Linked DNA regions of Sulfuricurvum kujiense DSM 16994. The protein of the gene in region 1 interacts with the protein of each later gene in a pairwise test. Links are inferred from orthologs where the notes say so. Each region holds a gene or a part of one and is shown on either strand. Other genes may lie near its edges.

Region 1 (7,649 bases):
CGCGCAGGCACTCAAAGAGCGCAGCGGCGATGAAGTGGTTCTGATTTTGGGCAAAGGGGATGAAACGTCGCAGATTATTTACGATCAGCATCTGCCGTTTGATGACCGTGTTGTCGCAAAAGAACTTTTAGCAACACTCTAATCTTCCCTAAATTGCCCCTTAAAGAGGACAGCTGTATAAGGAAGCTTAAACTTGAGGATTTTATTTTGGCTATAATGCCGTTATTATTTTAGGTGCATCATGCCACCGAATTCAAAGGAGTAGCCGATGGGTCTTCCTCAACCGGCGTTTTATATTTTTAAATGCGAACAAAGTTCCCCTCCGGGAATGCCGAAACCGAGCTGTGTTAATCCGCATACGCAGGACATTTTTCAGCACTTAGCGCAGACATTGATGCAAAAAGGGCTTATTGCAACGGTACAGCCGATCCGTACGTCATGTATGAATCGTTGTAATGTCGGACCGATTATGCTGGTAGAACCGGGTCATGTTATGTACGCTGGACTTACTAAAGAGAAAATCAATGAGATCATTGATCGTCATATTATCGGCGGTGAAGTGGTACAAGAGTATGTGATTCCTGCAGAGCTTTGGGATGCTCCGATCACCCCTGCAGACATGATGAAGCAAATGGGACGCTAAACAATGCTCATCGAAATGCTCTACAGTAAAATTCACCGTGCTACGGTCACCGATGCCAACCTTAATTACGTCGGCTCGATCACTGTTGATGAAGAGCTATTGGAAGCTTCGAAAATGCGTGTAGGTCAAAAAGTGGAAATTCTCAACATTAATAACGGTGAGCGGTTTTCAACCTACATCATTCTTGGTGAACGAGGCAAGCGTGATATCTGTCTAAACGGTGCGGCGGCACGTAAAGTGCACAAAGGGGACAAGATTATCATCGTCGCCTATGCAACGTATAATGATGCCGAACTAGAAAATTACAAACCGACCGTGGTATTAGTCGATGATGAGAATGCCATCACCGATGTAATCGAGAAGATATAAGCTCCCTCATGTTACTATTTCGCTAAAAAATAGTGGGATAACGATGGAGCAGTTTGAAACATTCTTAGGGTCACATCTTCCGAGTGCACCAAGCTTTCACCCCCATTATGAAAACTCATTACGACAAATGCTTATCGGAGGGGGAAAACGGTTTCGACCGGCGCTCCTTTTAGGAGTCGTACGAGCCTATAATCCCCTGTTGATTCAAAGTGCTTATCATGCGGCATTGGCCATTGAACTCCTTCACACCTACTCTTTGATTCACGATGATTTACCGGCAATGGACAATGCCGATCTGCGCCGCGGCATTCCGACGCTGCACAAAACGTATGACGAAGTGAGCGCAATTTTGGCGGGAGATGCACTCAATACGTATGCTTTTGAAGTCCTCTCCAATGCTCCGTTTGCTGATCGGGTTATCGTAAAATTGATCCGTTCACTTGCCCATAACGGCGGAGCAGAGGGGATGGTTTTAGGCCAAGCGATTGATTGTCATTTTGAAAACTTTCGTTTAGAACTCGATCAGGTGAAGATGCTTCATATCCACAAAACGGGCAAACTGATTGCCGCGGCGCTTCAAATGGGTGCATTCATCGTCGGTCGTGATGATATGGCTCAAGAGCTTTACGATTTCGGGATCGATTTGGGACTGCTGTTTCAAATCCAAGACGATATTTTAGACGTTACCCAAAATGAGATCCAAGCGGGTAAAACAACCAACAACGATCAGGCAAAGAACAGTTTTGTAACGCTTCTCGGATTTGAGCGTGCCATGGAAGAGGCAAATATTTTAGCGGATAAAATCAACCGCCAAATGACGAGTTTTGATGAGAATTTGCAGCGTGAATTGTCACCAACACTTAACCACTACATTAACCGACACAAGGATTAAACGATGAGTAATACAATGCGCCAAAAAATGGCAGACACGATCCGCTTTTTAGCGGCAGATATGGTTCAACAGGCTAATTCAGGGCATCCGGGCGCACCGATGGGGTTGGCGGATATTGCAGTCGTTCTCTCTGAACACATGAACCATAATCCGAAAAATTCGAAATGGCTCAATCGTGACCGTTTGGTGTTCTCAGGAGGGCACGGAACCGGTTTGATCTATTCACTCTACTATCTGTGGGGATACGGGCTGGAGATCGATGATCTTAAAAACTTCCGTCAACTCGATTCTAAAACTCCGGGGCATCCGGAATACGGACACACGGCCGGGGTTGAGATCACAACAGGTCCTTTGGGTCAGGGGATCGCCAATGCGGTCGGTTTCGCGATGGCTTCGGCGTATGTCGGTAACAAAGTGAACTCTGAAACAGCCGAATTGATCGATCACAATGTTTACTGTCTGTGCGGAGACGGCGACTTGGAAGAGGGGATCAGCTACGAAGCGTGTTCGATTGCCGGACATATGGGGCTTGACAATCTGGTATTGATCTACGATTCAAACCGTATTACGATCGAGGGCTCTACCGAACTCAGCCTCAGCGAAAATATGAGAGACCGTTTCGAATCTCAAAACTGGGCAGTTTTGGAAATCGACGGTCATAATTTCGCTGAGATCGACGGTGCGTTGACTCAAGCGAAAACGATCAAACGTCCGGTTCTTATTATCGCCAATACCGTTATCGCCAAAGGGGGCGGTAAAATGGAGGGCTCCCATCATGCTCACGGTGCGCCGTTGGGTCACGATGTCATCAAAACGGCTAAAGCAGCCGCAGGGTTTGATCCTGAAAAAACATTCCATGTCGATGCGGATGTATTGGAGCGTTTCCGATGTGCGATCGAAAAAGGGGATTTGGCGGAGCGTGAGTGGAATCACCGCATTAAAGAGCTTCCGTTGGTTGAGCAAAATGAGGCGTATGAACAGCTCCTTAATCCGGACTTCTCTCGTATCCAATGGCCGACGTTCGAAAAAGCGGATGCGACCCGTAATACCAACGGGATCATTTTGAATGCGATTGCCAAAGCGATTCCGGGATTTATCGGCGGATCTGCCGACTTAGGACCCTCTAATAAAACCGAACTTGCTAATATGGGCGATTTTCCGAAGGGTAAAAATATCCATTTCGGTATCCGTGAACATGCAATGGCATCGATTACAAATGCGATGGCATTGTACGGGCCGCTGATGCCGTTTAGCGCTACCTTTTTCGTATTCAGCGATTACCTCAAACCATCGGCCCGTATTGCGGCGCTAAGCGGAATTCAGCATTTCTTTATCTGGACACACGACAGTATCGGTGTCGGTGAAGACGGACCTACCCATCAGCCGATCGAACATTTGAGCCAGTTTAGAGCACTGCCGAACTTTTACGTCTATCGTCCTGCGGATGGGGCGGAAAACGTCAAATGCTGGCAAAAAGCACTCAGCATGAAACACTCTCCGTCCGCGTTCGTCTGTTCACGCCAAAATCTTCCGTTGCTCCCTTCTGCCGTTCACGGTGATGTGGAAAACGGCGGTTATCTGATTGTCGATAAAGCGGGTGCGACGGTGACATTGATGGCATCGGGTTCTGAGGTTGGTTTGGCAATCGAGACGGCAGAGCTTCTGGCATCACGCGGAGTTGCGGCCAATGTTGTGAGTGTGCCGTGTTTTGATCTGTTGTTAGAGCAGCCTCAGAGCTATCTTGATTCTATCATTAAACCGGGAACGAAACGTGTTGCGATTGAAGCGGCACGCGGACTTGAGTGGTACCGATTCGCTGACACCGTCGTGGCGATGGATGGATTCGGGGCGAGTGCGCCTGCAGATAAACTGTTTGAGAAATTCGGATTTAGCGCGGAAGCCGTTGCGGCAAAGATCTAATGAACGATTCTCCTGAATATTTAGAGAAGAAACGTTTTTTTGATTCAGTGATTACTCTGTATGGGCGCAACGTGGCCGTCGAAGTGCTGCGAGACGATGCTGTACAGATTCACAAACTGCACCTCTCCAAAAGCAACCGGATTGATGAGACGATCGAAGAGATTTTGGCTCTCGCCGAAATGCGCGGTATCGAGATAAAATACCACACCAAAGAATCCCTCTCCCGCATCTCCAAAAACAGCGCTCAAGATCAAGGAGTTGCGATTGACGTCGTTAGCCAAAACTACCGCAGTGCCTCTAACATTGCAACCGATCTACCGAGCTCTTTTCGCCTTTTAGCTCTAGATGGGATTAACAACCCTCAAAATTTGGGGATGATTGTCCGATCCGCTGCGGCGAGTAAAATCGACGGGATCGTATTGCCTCGTCGCAACAGCACGAAACTCTCTCCTTTGGTGATGAAAGCGAGCGCGGGTACTCTCTTTAAAATCCCGATCTATTATTGTGAAGATTTATCTGAAATTTTAGGGATTAAAGATACGGCGATTATTACCCTCTCGTCTCACGCTAAAGACGACATCCATACCTTGAAAATCCCTTCTCGGGCTATTTTTGTATTGGGGAATGAGACCGAAGGGGTGAGCGATGCGGTAATGCGAGCTTCGACTCATAGCGTTTCTATACCGATGTATCGGGGAGTCGAGTCACTTAATGTCGCCGTTACGGCAGGGATCGTCAGCTTTCTACCGTAGTTTACTTACGCAAGCATAAGATTATAGGGACGTTCTATAGAATCGATGACTTCGCCGACACTCATGTGTCGGCTTTTGCGTAAAAATTCTCTCCCTTGAAAAAAGACAAGCACCGTCGGAATCGCGAAAACGCTAAAATGTGAAGCGATTTCGGGCGTTTGCGAAATATCGATACTCTCTATGACAAACGTAGGGAATTGGTCAGTAATCGCTTCAACGAGTTTGGGTTTAAGAGCATGGCAAACGTTGCAGGTAGGTGCGCTAAAATAGAGCATCACCGCATCGTTAGAGTTGAGTGTTTGGTTAATGGTGTCTAAGGTTTGCATAAAGGGATTATAATGAAATTCAGCCGTGCCTATGTTGAAATCACCAATATCTGCGGCTTATCCTGCAGTTTTTGTCCTCCGAAAAATCAACCTACGTTGACAATGCCGCTGGCTTTTTTCCAAACGGCGGTTGAACAGCTTAAAAAATTCACCGATGAGATAGCCCTTCATGTAATGGGCGATCCGATGGTATTGAGCAATGTGAGAGAGTATCTCGATGTTGCTTATGATGCCGGTTTGAAAGTGATGATCACCACCAGCGGATTTTATCTCGACGCCGTTCGGCGCAAGACACTTTTTCATCCCGCTTTGCGTCAAGTGAATATTTCCCTCAACAGTTTTAATAAAAACAGCGTCTCCAGAAGCTTTGAAACGTATATGGAACCCATATTGGCACTGTGTGATGAAAAGCTTTCGCATTCCGAAGATTTTTTTATCAATCTTCGCCTTTGGAATTTGGATGATGTTCACAGTGAGAAGCTTTTTAATGAAAAATTGTTCAAGCTTCTCGAAAATCACTTCTCTCTTGAAGAGGGGATGATTGCTTCAAGCATCAGCGGCGAGCGTCAGTCAACCCGGCTGGCATCCAAAATCCTTCTCCATTTTGACCGTTATTTTGAATGGCCTCATCTTGAGAATCCAACTTCTTCGCATGGCTATTGCCAAGGGTTGAGCAAGCAAATCGCTATTCTTACCGACGGCAGAGTCGTACCGTGCTGTTTGGATAGTGAGGGGATTATGGAACTCGGTAACCTGAACGAGACAAATTTGGGTAAAATTCTGACATCAAAACGCTCCCAAGCAATAACCGATGGGTTTTCCAAAGGGATGTGCAGCGAAGAACTATGCCAAAAATGCTCCTACAAAGAGCGATTTGCGAAAGGAGGAATAAATGATTAAATGTTATGTCCGTAATGAAAATGCGATTGCATTTATCGATACGATGTCGGAGCTCGATGGAGAGGTCATTGAAAAAGTGATCTGGATCGATATGCTCATGCCGACCTATGATGAGATTCTTTTTATCGAAAATACATTTAATATCAAATTTCCGACTAAACAAGAGACCGAAGAGATTGAAATCAGTTCCCGTTACTGGGAAGAGAATGATCGTATTGAAATCAACAGCTATTTTTTAGTGAGCAGTAGAGAAAGTTCGCATAATGAAACGGTATCATTTATCCTCTTTAAAGAAATTCTGATTTCAATTCGTTACACTAATTTATATACGTTCGATGAATTTAACCGAAAATTTTTCGCAACACCGAAGCAATTTGAAACGGGATATGATATTTTTTGTCAGATTTTGGATATTCGAATTGATGCCGATGCGGATATTATTGAAAAGCTGGCAAAAGATATTACGCGCGTCCGCAAACACGTTTTGACCGATTATACCAATGAAGATGAAGAGATATTGGGACGCATCTCGTCATTGGAAGATTTGAACATGCAGATTCGTGAGAATCTCAATGATAAACAGCGTATTCTGAGCGCTTTTTTAAAGTCGACCAAGTACAAACATTCACTTAAGCATGATGTTACGGTCATGTTAAAAGATATTAAATCCTTGATCGATTACACCGACTTTAATTTTGAACGGCTCGATTATCTTCAAAATATTTTCGTCGGTGTTTTGAGCATTGAGCAGAATAAAGTTATTAAAATGTTTACGATCGTTAATGTCGTGTTTCTCCCACCTACCTTGATAGCGAGCATTTATGGGATGAACTTTGATTTTCTCCCTGAACTGCATTGGAAATACGGTTATGTACTCTCCATTTGTATGATGGTAATTTCATCGATCTTGCCGGTATACATTTTCAAACGAAAAGGCTGGATTTGATCATTCCTGTAATTATGGTATGATTCTCTAACACTATTACCTACAAAGGATAAAGAATTGGATAGGCGGATACGCTATTTTATTGAAGATTATTGGGACATTTTTATCGGTATAGCCTCGATTGCGCTAGCAGTCATGTTTAATGCACAGCAAGAATCTTTACTCTCGACATTATTCGCCGCGATTGGGATTGCGGCACTCTCCTTAACGGTTGCCGAAGTAGCCGACATCCTCTCAGAACGGCTTCATGAACCTTACGGCAGTTTTGTCCTTACCTTCAGTGCCGTTGCGGTAGAAATCATCTTATTGTACGTTATTTTGCTTGAAGTACGTCATTCGCCGGAAGTTTTGGAAACGGTCAAGGGGGGGATAATCTCTGCGGTTATCGTCGATTTGAACGTTTTACTCGGTCTAGCCGTTTTTTTAGGGGGGCTGGCCTATACGCAGCAGCAGCATAACAAAGAGACCTCCAGTGCGTACAGTACCGTTTTGTTTGTCGCTTCCAGCGCTCTGTTGGTTCCGGGACTGTTAAGCCATACGGAAAACGGGAGTGCTTCATTGACTCATGTCAGCCATTTGATCGCGGGTGTATTGCTCCTTTTCTATATCATCATTTTTATCTTTCAAACCCGAACCCATACCCACTTTTTCAAAGCAACGGCTCGCAGCCGTTTTTTTCGTCTAAAGCGCAAACTCCAGGAAGAGGAAGATGCCGAGATCGATGAAAACGAATCGAGCGACTATATTTTCGAACATCTGAGTACTGCGGTTAACTTTATGGTTATTTTCGGCTTTATCGCCATTATCGCATTCGGTGCCGAGATATTTGCCGGAAATGGTGTCGTCATCGCCAGAGAACACGGGATATCGGCGGGTCTTGCCGGATTGGTTATTGCGATTA
Region 2 (7,524 bases), 2.2 Mb from region 1 along the record:
ACGCTCCCCTTCCGAATCCACCAAATATCCCCCCGCGCCCCGAGCACTCTCAGAAATCAAAATAGAAGAGTTTTTAAGAGCGGTAGGATGGAACTGAATAAATTCCATATCGGCCAAACGAGCTCCGGCACGTACAGCCGCCGCCAGCCCATCACCCGTCGCTTGAACCGAATTAGTCGAGTGTTTGCCGTATAACGCACCATATCCTCCCGTCGCGAGAATAACGGCGTCGGCACGAATCTCTTCGACCTCGCCCGTTTCGATATGCAAAAACGTTGCCCCTAACGCCCGGTTAGTCTCCTGATCTACGATGAGGTTCAATAAAAAGCGGTCATTTCTAAATTCGATTCCCGCTTTGAGACATTGATCATAAAGGGTGTGGAGGAGTTTCAATCCCGTATAGTCTTGCGCATAACAAGCCCGCGGAGCCGATGCACCGCCTAAAGTGCGACGAGCGATCTCCCCTTTTTCATCACGGCTAAACGGCAAACCTATTGTGTTGCACCAGCGAACCGCTTCGGGAGCCTTCTCGCACATCAATGCGATCCGCCCTTCTTCCCCCAAGCCTGCAGAAGAACGAAGGGTATCGGCGATATGGTTTTCAATCGAATCCTCAGAGCCAAATACCGCATTCATCCCCCCCTGTGCCATAGAGGTTTGCGATCTGGTAGGGAGTGTTTTCGAAGCGACAATTACCTTTGCTCCGCTTTCTGTTGCGGAAAGAGCGCTTACCAAGCCTGCTCCGCCGCTGCCGACGATCAATACTTTTGACATACAAAACCTTTTTGATTGCTCTCATAATACAAATGCAATCTTTATTCGCAAGGATTGTACCAAAACGGATTTTAGGAGTTCATCTAATGAAAAAGAAGAAATTTTTTTTAAGTAAAGTAGTATGACAGAATTGTTTATAGAATTGGGTTCGGAAAAATCCGAACCCTAAAGTGCTTTTAGCTTTTCCAAAAAAAGAGGTTTGCACGTCCCTTTTGGCGATTTTCCGCTAGCTACATCTGCTCTGCACTCTTCAAAAAATTTATCCAAAGCAGCTTGTTTCTCAGGAGAAAGAGAGTCATACTTTGCCTTTTGCGCACCCCCATCTAAGCCCTGAAGCCATGCCGCAACTTCTGCTTTTAAAGCATCATTTGCAGATGCTCCAATAAAACCGACCAATAACAAAACACAAAAAAACTTTTTCATGAGACCCCTTCTACCTATTGATATGACTAAATTGTAACGCTCACAACTATAAAAAAATCTTAATTATCATCAATGATTCAAAATTCTCTCATCCATTTTTTCGCTACAATACACACCAAAAAAAGACTATGCAAACTTTATTTTCCATTCTGGGCATCTACCTCTTTATTGCTGTCGGATTCGGTGCCAAATGGGCGTTCAAAGAGAAAATCGACGACCGCACCATCACCTTGCTCAGTGTCTATTTTTTACAGATTTTTCTCACCTTTTGGGGACTTCTCAAACGTCCGATCGATACGGAACTCCTCTTTGCCCCCTCTTTGTATCTGGCAATTACCCTTTTGGCTCTGCTGTTAATGATTCCTCTGGCTAAAATGCTTTTTCATAATCCAAAAGAGCGTTCCATCGCTACCGTAGCGGCATTGATCGGCAATACGGGGAATCTCGGCATTCCGCTGGGAATAGCACTTTTCGGTGAGATGAGCGTCCCGTTTCTTACCCTTATCAATCTCGTCAACGTATTTGTCGTCTACACTATCGGGGTGTTTTATTATTCGCGCGGAGAATTCAGCGTCCGCGATTCGCTGCTCAATATCCTCAAACTTCCCGTTCTTTGGGCTGCCATGATCGCCATTGCCCTCAATCTCGTCGGATATGTCCCAAGCCCGGCCGTCGATAAAACGCTGATGATGGGAGCGTATGCCTCGATGACGATGCAGCTTGTATTGTTCGGTATCTATCTGTACGGGATCAAATTGGGAGAGATCAATCTCCGTCTCACGGCGTGGGTAAACGGTACAAAATTTATCCTGATACCGTTAATCGCTTTTGGTGTACTGCACTATGTTGATATGGAGCCGGTGGTCAAAGGGATTTTGTTTTTGGAATTGATTGTCCCGCTGGCCGTCGCCAATGTTAATTTGGCTTCACTCTATCATTGTTCTCCCCGCACCGTTACGGTGGAGGTGTTTACAACGTCAGTCGTATTTTTGGGGATTGCGCTGATATTGCCTACGCTTTTACGAATGTTTTGATATTTTCGATCGTCGAGGCGATAAGACGTTCTCGTGCTTCGCGCGATGTCCATGCGATATGAGGAGTAATATAGAGCCGTTCAGGATGTTTGACAGATAAAAGAGGATGTGATGTTTTCATCGGCTCTTTCGCCAATACATCCAATCCGACGAAGATCGGTTTCACATCGATGATAACCGACAGGGCATCTTCATCGACGATACCGCCGCGTCCGAGATTGAGGAGCACGGCACCGTCTTTCATCTGCAACAGTTCCGAATGGGAAATCAGATTCTCCGTCGAGGCATTGAGCGGCGCATGGATCGAAATCACATCACTGTTCTCGATCAAACGGCTGAGGGTCGTTTTTTCATACTCGCCGTTATCGTTTTTGCCCGACGTTGAATAATAACAGACGTTAGCACCGAATGCCTGAGCTACACGCGCCACGCCGCGCCCTATTTCGCCCAATCCGATAATCCCCCACGTTTTACCGCGCAGTTCGCTAAATGAGGGCCCAATATGGGCAAATACCGCTTCGCGCTGCCATGCGCCGCTTTTTACGTATTCATCATAATAACGAGAATGCCCCATCAGATAAAAAAGCATTGAAAACGTATGCTGCACGACCGCATCGGTCGAATATCCCGCAACGTTTTTAACTGCTATTCCCCGCCGTTTGGCAGCTTCATGATCGATATTATTTGTCCCCGTCGCCGCCACACAGATGAGTTTTAGGTTCGGAGCACTTTCCATCACGGCATCGTTAATCACTACCTTGTTTGTCACGATCACCTCCGCATCGCAAACACGCTCCGTCGTCTCATCGGAAAATGTCGTCTGATAAACAGCCACATCGCCCAGAGATTCAAAACCCTCTAACGAGGTATCACTATACGTTAGTGCATCAAGGATTACTATTTTCATTCATTCACTTTGTCTATAAATTTCCATGATCCAATACCCAGAGCCGTTCCGGAGGCAGTAGTGCCGAGAGGAACGAGCGTTCTTGGATCACGGTATGCTCTTTTGATACTTTTCTGGCTAAACAGAAAAGTACATTAAGCGTCTTTAATCTTCTTAATCAATTTTTTCGCTTTTTTCATCGCTTTATTTACTTTGTCAAATACGAGTACAACCGCCATCCGTCGCCCGACATGTGCTTCAGGTTTTCCGAATACACGGACGAAACTGTTATCATCAAACACTTCATCGGCCACATCGACAACCGGTTCTGTCGACTCGACTACCGATTTAAACGCCGCACTCGCACCGTCACCGTAAAAGGTAAATCCGAGCGGCAATCCAAGCACTGCGCGTACATGCAGTGCAAATTCGCTTTGGCTTTGGGTGATCAATGTTACCATCCCTGTGTCATGCGGACGCGGGCTCACTTCGCTGAAATAAACCTCATCTCCCGCCACAAACAGCTCAACACCGAAAAGCCCTTTGCCGCCCAATCCGTCGGTAATCGCTTTCGCTATTTTTTGAGAGCGTTTGAGCGCTTTTTTGGACATCTCCATCGGCTGCCAACTGTAGATGTAATCGCCGTCTTTTTGGATATGACCGATCGGTTCGCAAAATACCGTCTCCACTCCGTTACGTGCCGTCAGAAGTGTGATTTCGTAATCAAAACGGATAAACTCTTCAACGATTAGCTCGCTTGCATCGCCGCGAGCTTCTTTGGCAATCTCCCATGACGCGGCTAAATCCTCACGCGTTCTAGCGATACTTTGCCCATGCCCCGAAGAACTCATCACCGGTTTGATAACACACGGGAACCCGACATCTTCCGCCGAAGCGCACATATCCTCATAGGTACTCACAAAATGATAACGGCTTGTTTTTAGCCCGAGATCTTCGGCGGCAAAACGGCGGATATTTTTTCGGTTCATTGTTTTATTCACCGCTTCGGCATTCGGGATAACGCAAAATCCTTCCGCTTCGGCGGCGAACAACGCATCGATACTGATCGCTTCGATCTCAGGGAGAATATAGTCGGGTTTCTCTTTGCGGATAAGCTTTAATACCGCTTCTTTATCCTGCATGTTCACCACATGAGAGCGATTGGCAACGAGATGAGCAGGTGCATGATTGTAACGGTCGACCGCAATGACCTCGATTCCCAGACGCTGTGCTTCTATTGCCACTTCTTTACCGAGTTCGCCGGAGCCTAACAACATGATTTTTTTGGAATTATTTTTAAGAGGTGCGCTAAAGAGCATGAATACAGCCTTGTGCAGAGATATTTACACGAAGTTTATCATAGGGTTCGTAAAGGTTTTGTTACAGGAGGATAATAAGAGGTGTAATTTTAAGCGCTATTGCGCTTAAAATTACAGGCGAGATTCGTAACGTCGCATCATATAGAGACGTTTTAACATCTTCTTGCGAGCGCTGATTTTGAATTGTTTACGCTTTTCGGTCTCTGTAACGTGGTTACGACGAGCACGAGCTTCAGTAACAATCAGATTACGATCTGTTTGTTTTTTGAAACGGCGGTAAGCAGCATCAAAATTATCATCTTGTCTTAGAATGATACCAGGCATGCAATCACCTACTTTCTATTAAAATTTTGAATTGGAATTCTACCATACTTTTCACCGAAATGAGCTTTTTATCTGAATCAAGCTATTATTTCGGTATTAAAAATATTACGGAGTCTTCAATGCATCCCCGAAAAACATTGATGTGGCTGGTTTTTATCGGTATGATGATACCTCCTGTCGTATGGATTTTATTATTGGCATTTTCACATCTGTTTAGTGTGGACGAATTGATTTCAATCCTTTTTTCAATTCCTATGGCTCTTTATATGGCGGTTGCGACAAGCGCCATGATTTTCGGATTCAACCATGCCCTTATACGGATCGAAACCCTTATGAAAAATCCGAACAGGAGTGAGGAAGCCGCCGCAATCGTTTCCAAACTCCCGTATTGGTTTTTAATCGGCCAGCTTCTTTATACGTCGATAGGGCCTGCAGTAGTTCTAAGCGGGAAATCGTTTATTTCCCTTGAGCGGTTCGGCCTTGCGGAAGCCGCCGTCCTTCCGCTGCTGCTGTTATTTATCATCCCGGTTTTTATTTTATTCGTTATCCGTCTCGAAGAGTGGGTAGTTAGCGTTCCGCTGAGTGAAAAATATCCTTTTGTCTCTTTCGGAAGAAAAATGGTTCTGGCCATATTTACAACCGTTTTGGGAAATATTATTTTGCTCGTCTTGCTCAATACGATTTTGCTCTATTCGATACCGGGGCTCGATTTATCTACCCTTTTAATTAAAAACAGTATTGTCGCCGTGATAGGAATCGTCATCTCCGCTGTCAATATCGCTCTTTTGGTAGCACAGGTCACCCGCCCGGTAAAAAATCTGACCGACAATCTCAAAACTGATCTATTTAATCTGACAAAATCGTTTAGCGGATTTACCCGTGACGAAACGGGAAGCATGATGAGCTGCTTAAACCGCTTCGTGGGAGAAATTGAGCATTCCATCTCTCATGCGAAAGAGATTGCATCCGCAAATTTAAGCTCTGCGCAAACACTTGATACTATCAATACCCATATTAAAAGCCGTGTTCATGAGAGCAATTCCATCACGCAGACGACATCGGATCAGGCCCACTCAATCCAAACGATCGTCAATGAAGGGGTAGAAAATTTCACGGTGACTCTGGAAAATATGAACAATGCCGTCGGACTGCTGCACCACGGACGGCAGGAACTATCCACCCTTTTGGATACCATTTCTCACAGTACAGAGCTTGAAACAGAACTCAGCAGCAAACTCGATCAACTAAACGGGGAGGCCTCTCAAGTCCAAAAAATCCTCTCCGTCATCGGCGATATTGCCGAGCAAACCAATCTTCTCGCACTCAACGCCGCGATCGAAGCGGCACGTGCGGGAGAACACGGAAGAGGGTTCGCCGTCGTCTCTGATGAGGTGCGAAAACTGGCCGAACGGACGCAAAAAAGTTTGACCGAAATCAATGCTACGATTAATGTTATTGTCCAGAGCATTGCCGACGCAACCGAACAGATGCATCTAAACGCCAAAGCGATGCAAAACCTCACTATGATCTCACAGAGGGTGGATAAAGATATAAATGAAACCGTCAGTGCGATGGAAAATACCAACATGCTGACAAAACAAAGCGTTACAAATTCCCAAACCATTGCAAACCACATCAACTCCATGCTGGTTCAAATGGAAAAACTCGGGACCATTTCATCGGCTAACGATACCTCCATGCGAGAACTCTCCGATATCGTTTCCCAAATCGCCTCGTCGGCTAATGCACTTTATACGCAGTTAGGGCAATTTAAGACACATTAATAAAGCCCCGTTTTGCTAAAATGTCTTTATGATTACCCAAGACTCCATCGAGGCTCTCAAAGCCCGGCTTGATATTGTCGATATCGTCGGCTCGTACATCGAGCTCAAACGTGCCGGAAGCAGCTTTAAAGCTCCATGCCCGTTTCACGATGAGAAGTCCCCCAGCTTCGTCGTCAACCCCTCCCGCCAAAGCTATCACTGTTTCGGGTGCGGCGTACACGGCGACAGTATCAAATTCGTCATGGAGTTTGAGAAACTCAATTACCCCGAAGCGATCGAAAAACTGGCCGCTTCCACCAATTTCACCCTCCATTACACCGATAACGCTCAGCAAAAAAAACGCTCAACGCTTCTGGAAAGCCTCAACGACTGGTATCAAAAATTGTTGGAGCAAAACCGCACCGCACAGGAATATCTGCATGAACGGGGTATTTATGCGTCCAGTATCGAGCGGTTCGGAATCGGATACGCACCCACATCACCCGAAACGCTCCGATTCTTGGAACAGCGCAAACTTCCGACCGCCGAAGCGATCGAGCAGGGGGCTATCGGCCGCGGAGACGACGGACGCCTTTTCGCCCGTTTTATCGAACGGATCACATTCCCTATCCACTCCACCAGCGGAGCCATCGTCGGATTCGGCGGACGTACCATAACGGGACATCAGGCAAAATACGTCAACTCCTCCCAAAGTGCCATCTTCAATAAGTCGCGCTTGCTTTATGCTTATCATCTGGCCCGTGAAGCGATTTACCGCCGTCGGGAGATTATCGTTACCGAGGGGTATCTCGATGTCGTTATGCTCCATCAGGCGGGGTTCACCCACGCCGTCGCAACGCTTGGGACCGCTCTCACCGCCGAGCATTTGCCGCTTCTTCGCAAAGGGGAGCCGAAAGTATATGTGGCGTATGACGGGGACAAAGCGGGACGTGCCGCAGCTTTCAAAGCGGCAAAACTTCTCAGCACTTCCGGTTTTGACG

Evidence for each region. Proteins that work in one complex are often made in the same cells at the same time.
Region 2: the proteins of SULKU_RS11515 (region 1) and purT interact in binary tests that used the Escherichia coli proteins (3 or more experiments, as listed by UniProt). The link is inferred for Sulfuricurvum kujiense DSM 16994 from one-to-one orthologs.

The regions. Positions count from the first base shown.
Region 1 is NC_014762.1:2,307,809-2,315,457, reverse strand. The notes cover bases 1-2,979. They hold SULKU_RS11515 (polyprenyl synthetase family protein), read left to right. Parts: upstream 1-1,055; coding sequence 1,056-1,904; downstream 1,905-2,979. Other genes in these bases: tkt (transketolase), read left to right, coding at 1,908-2,979; panD (aspartate 1-decarboxylase), read left to right, coding at 647-1,012; SULKU_RS11525 ((2Fe-2S) ferredoxin domain-containing protein), read left to right, coding at 269-643; SULKU_RS11530 (UDP-N-acetylmuramoyl-L-alanyl-D-glutamate--2,6-diaminopimelate ligase), read left to right, coding at 1-142. Outside these bases: more of tkt, read left to right, coding at 2,980-3,824; SULKU_RS11505 (TrmH family RNA methyltransferase), read left to right, coding at 3,824-4,576; SULKU_RS11500 (thioredoxin family protein), read right to left, coding at 4,582-4,902; SULKU_RS11495 (radical SAM/SPASM domain-containing protein), read left to right, coding at 4,915-5,802; magnesium/cobalt transporter CorA, read left to right, coding at 5,795-6,748; SULKU_RS11485 (calcium:cation antiporter), read left to right, coding at 6,806-7,649.
Region 2 is NC_014762.1:72,071-79,594, forward strand. What follows is about bases 2,355-5,263. They hold purT (formate-dependent phosphoribosylglycinamide formyltransferase), read right to left. Parts: upstream 4,437-5,263; coding sequence 3,273-4,436; downstream 2,355-3,272. Other genes in these bases: SULKU_RS00365 (D-2-hydroxyacid dehydrogenase), read right to left, coding at 2,355-3,138; rpsU (30S ribosomal protein S21), read right to left, coding at 4,548-4,760; SULKU_RS15245 (methyl-accepting chemotaxis protein), read left to right, coding at 4,880-5,263. Outside these bases: SULKU_RS00350 (FAD-dependent oxidoreductase), read right to left, coding at 1-774; SULKU_RS00355 (hypothetical protein), read right to left, coding at 940-1,197; SULKU_RS00360 (AEC family transporter), read left to right, coding at 1,326-2,231; more of SULKU_RS00365, read right to left, coding at 2,209-2,354; more of SULKU_RS15245, read left to right, coding at 5,264-6,544; dnaG (DNA primase), read left to right, coding at 6,573-7,524. UniProt on the Escherichia coli protein: Involved in the de novo purine biosynthesis. Catalyzes the transfer of formate to 5-phospho-ribosyl-glycinamide (GAR), producing 5-phospho-ribosyl-N-formylglycinamide (FGAR). Formate is provided by PurU via hydrolysis of 10-formyl-tetrahydrofolate.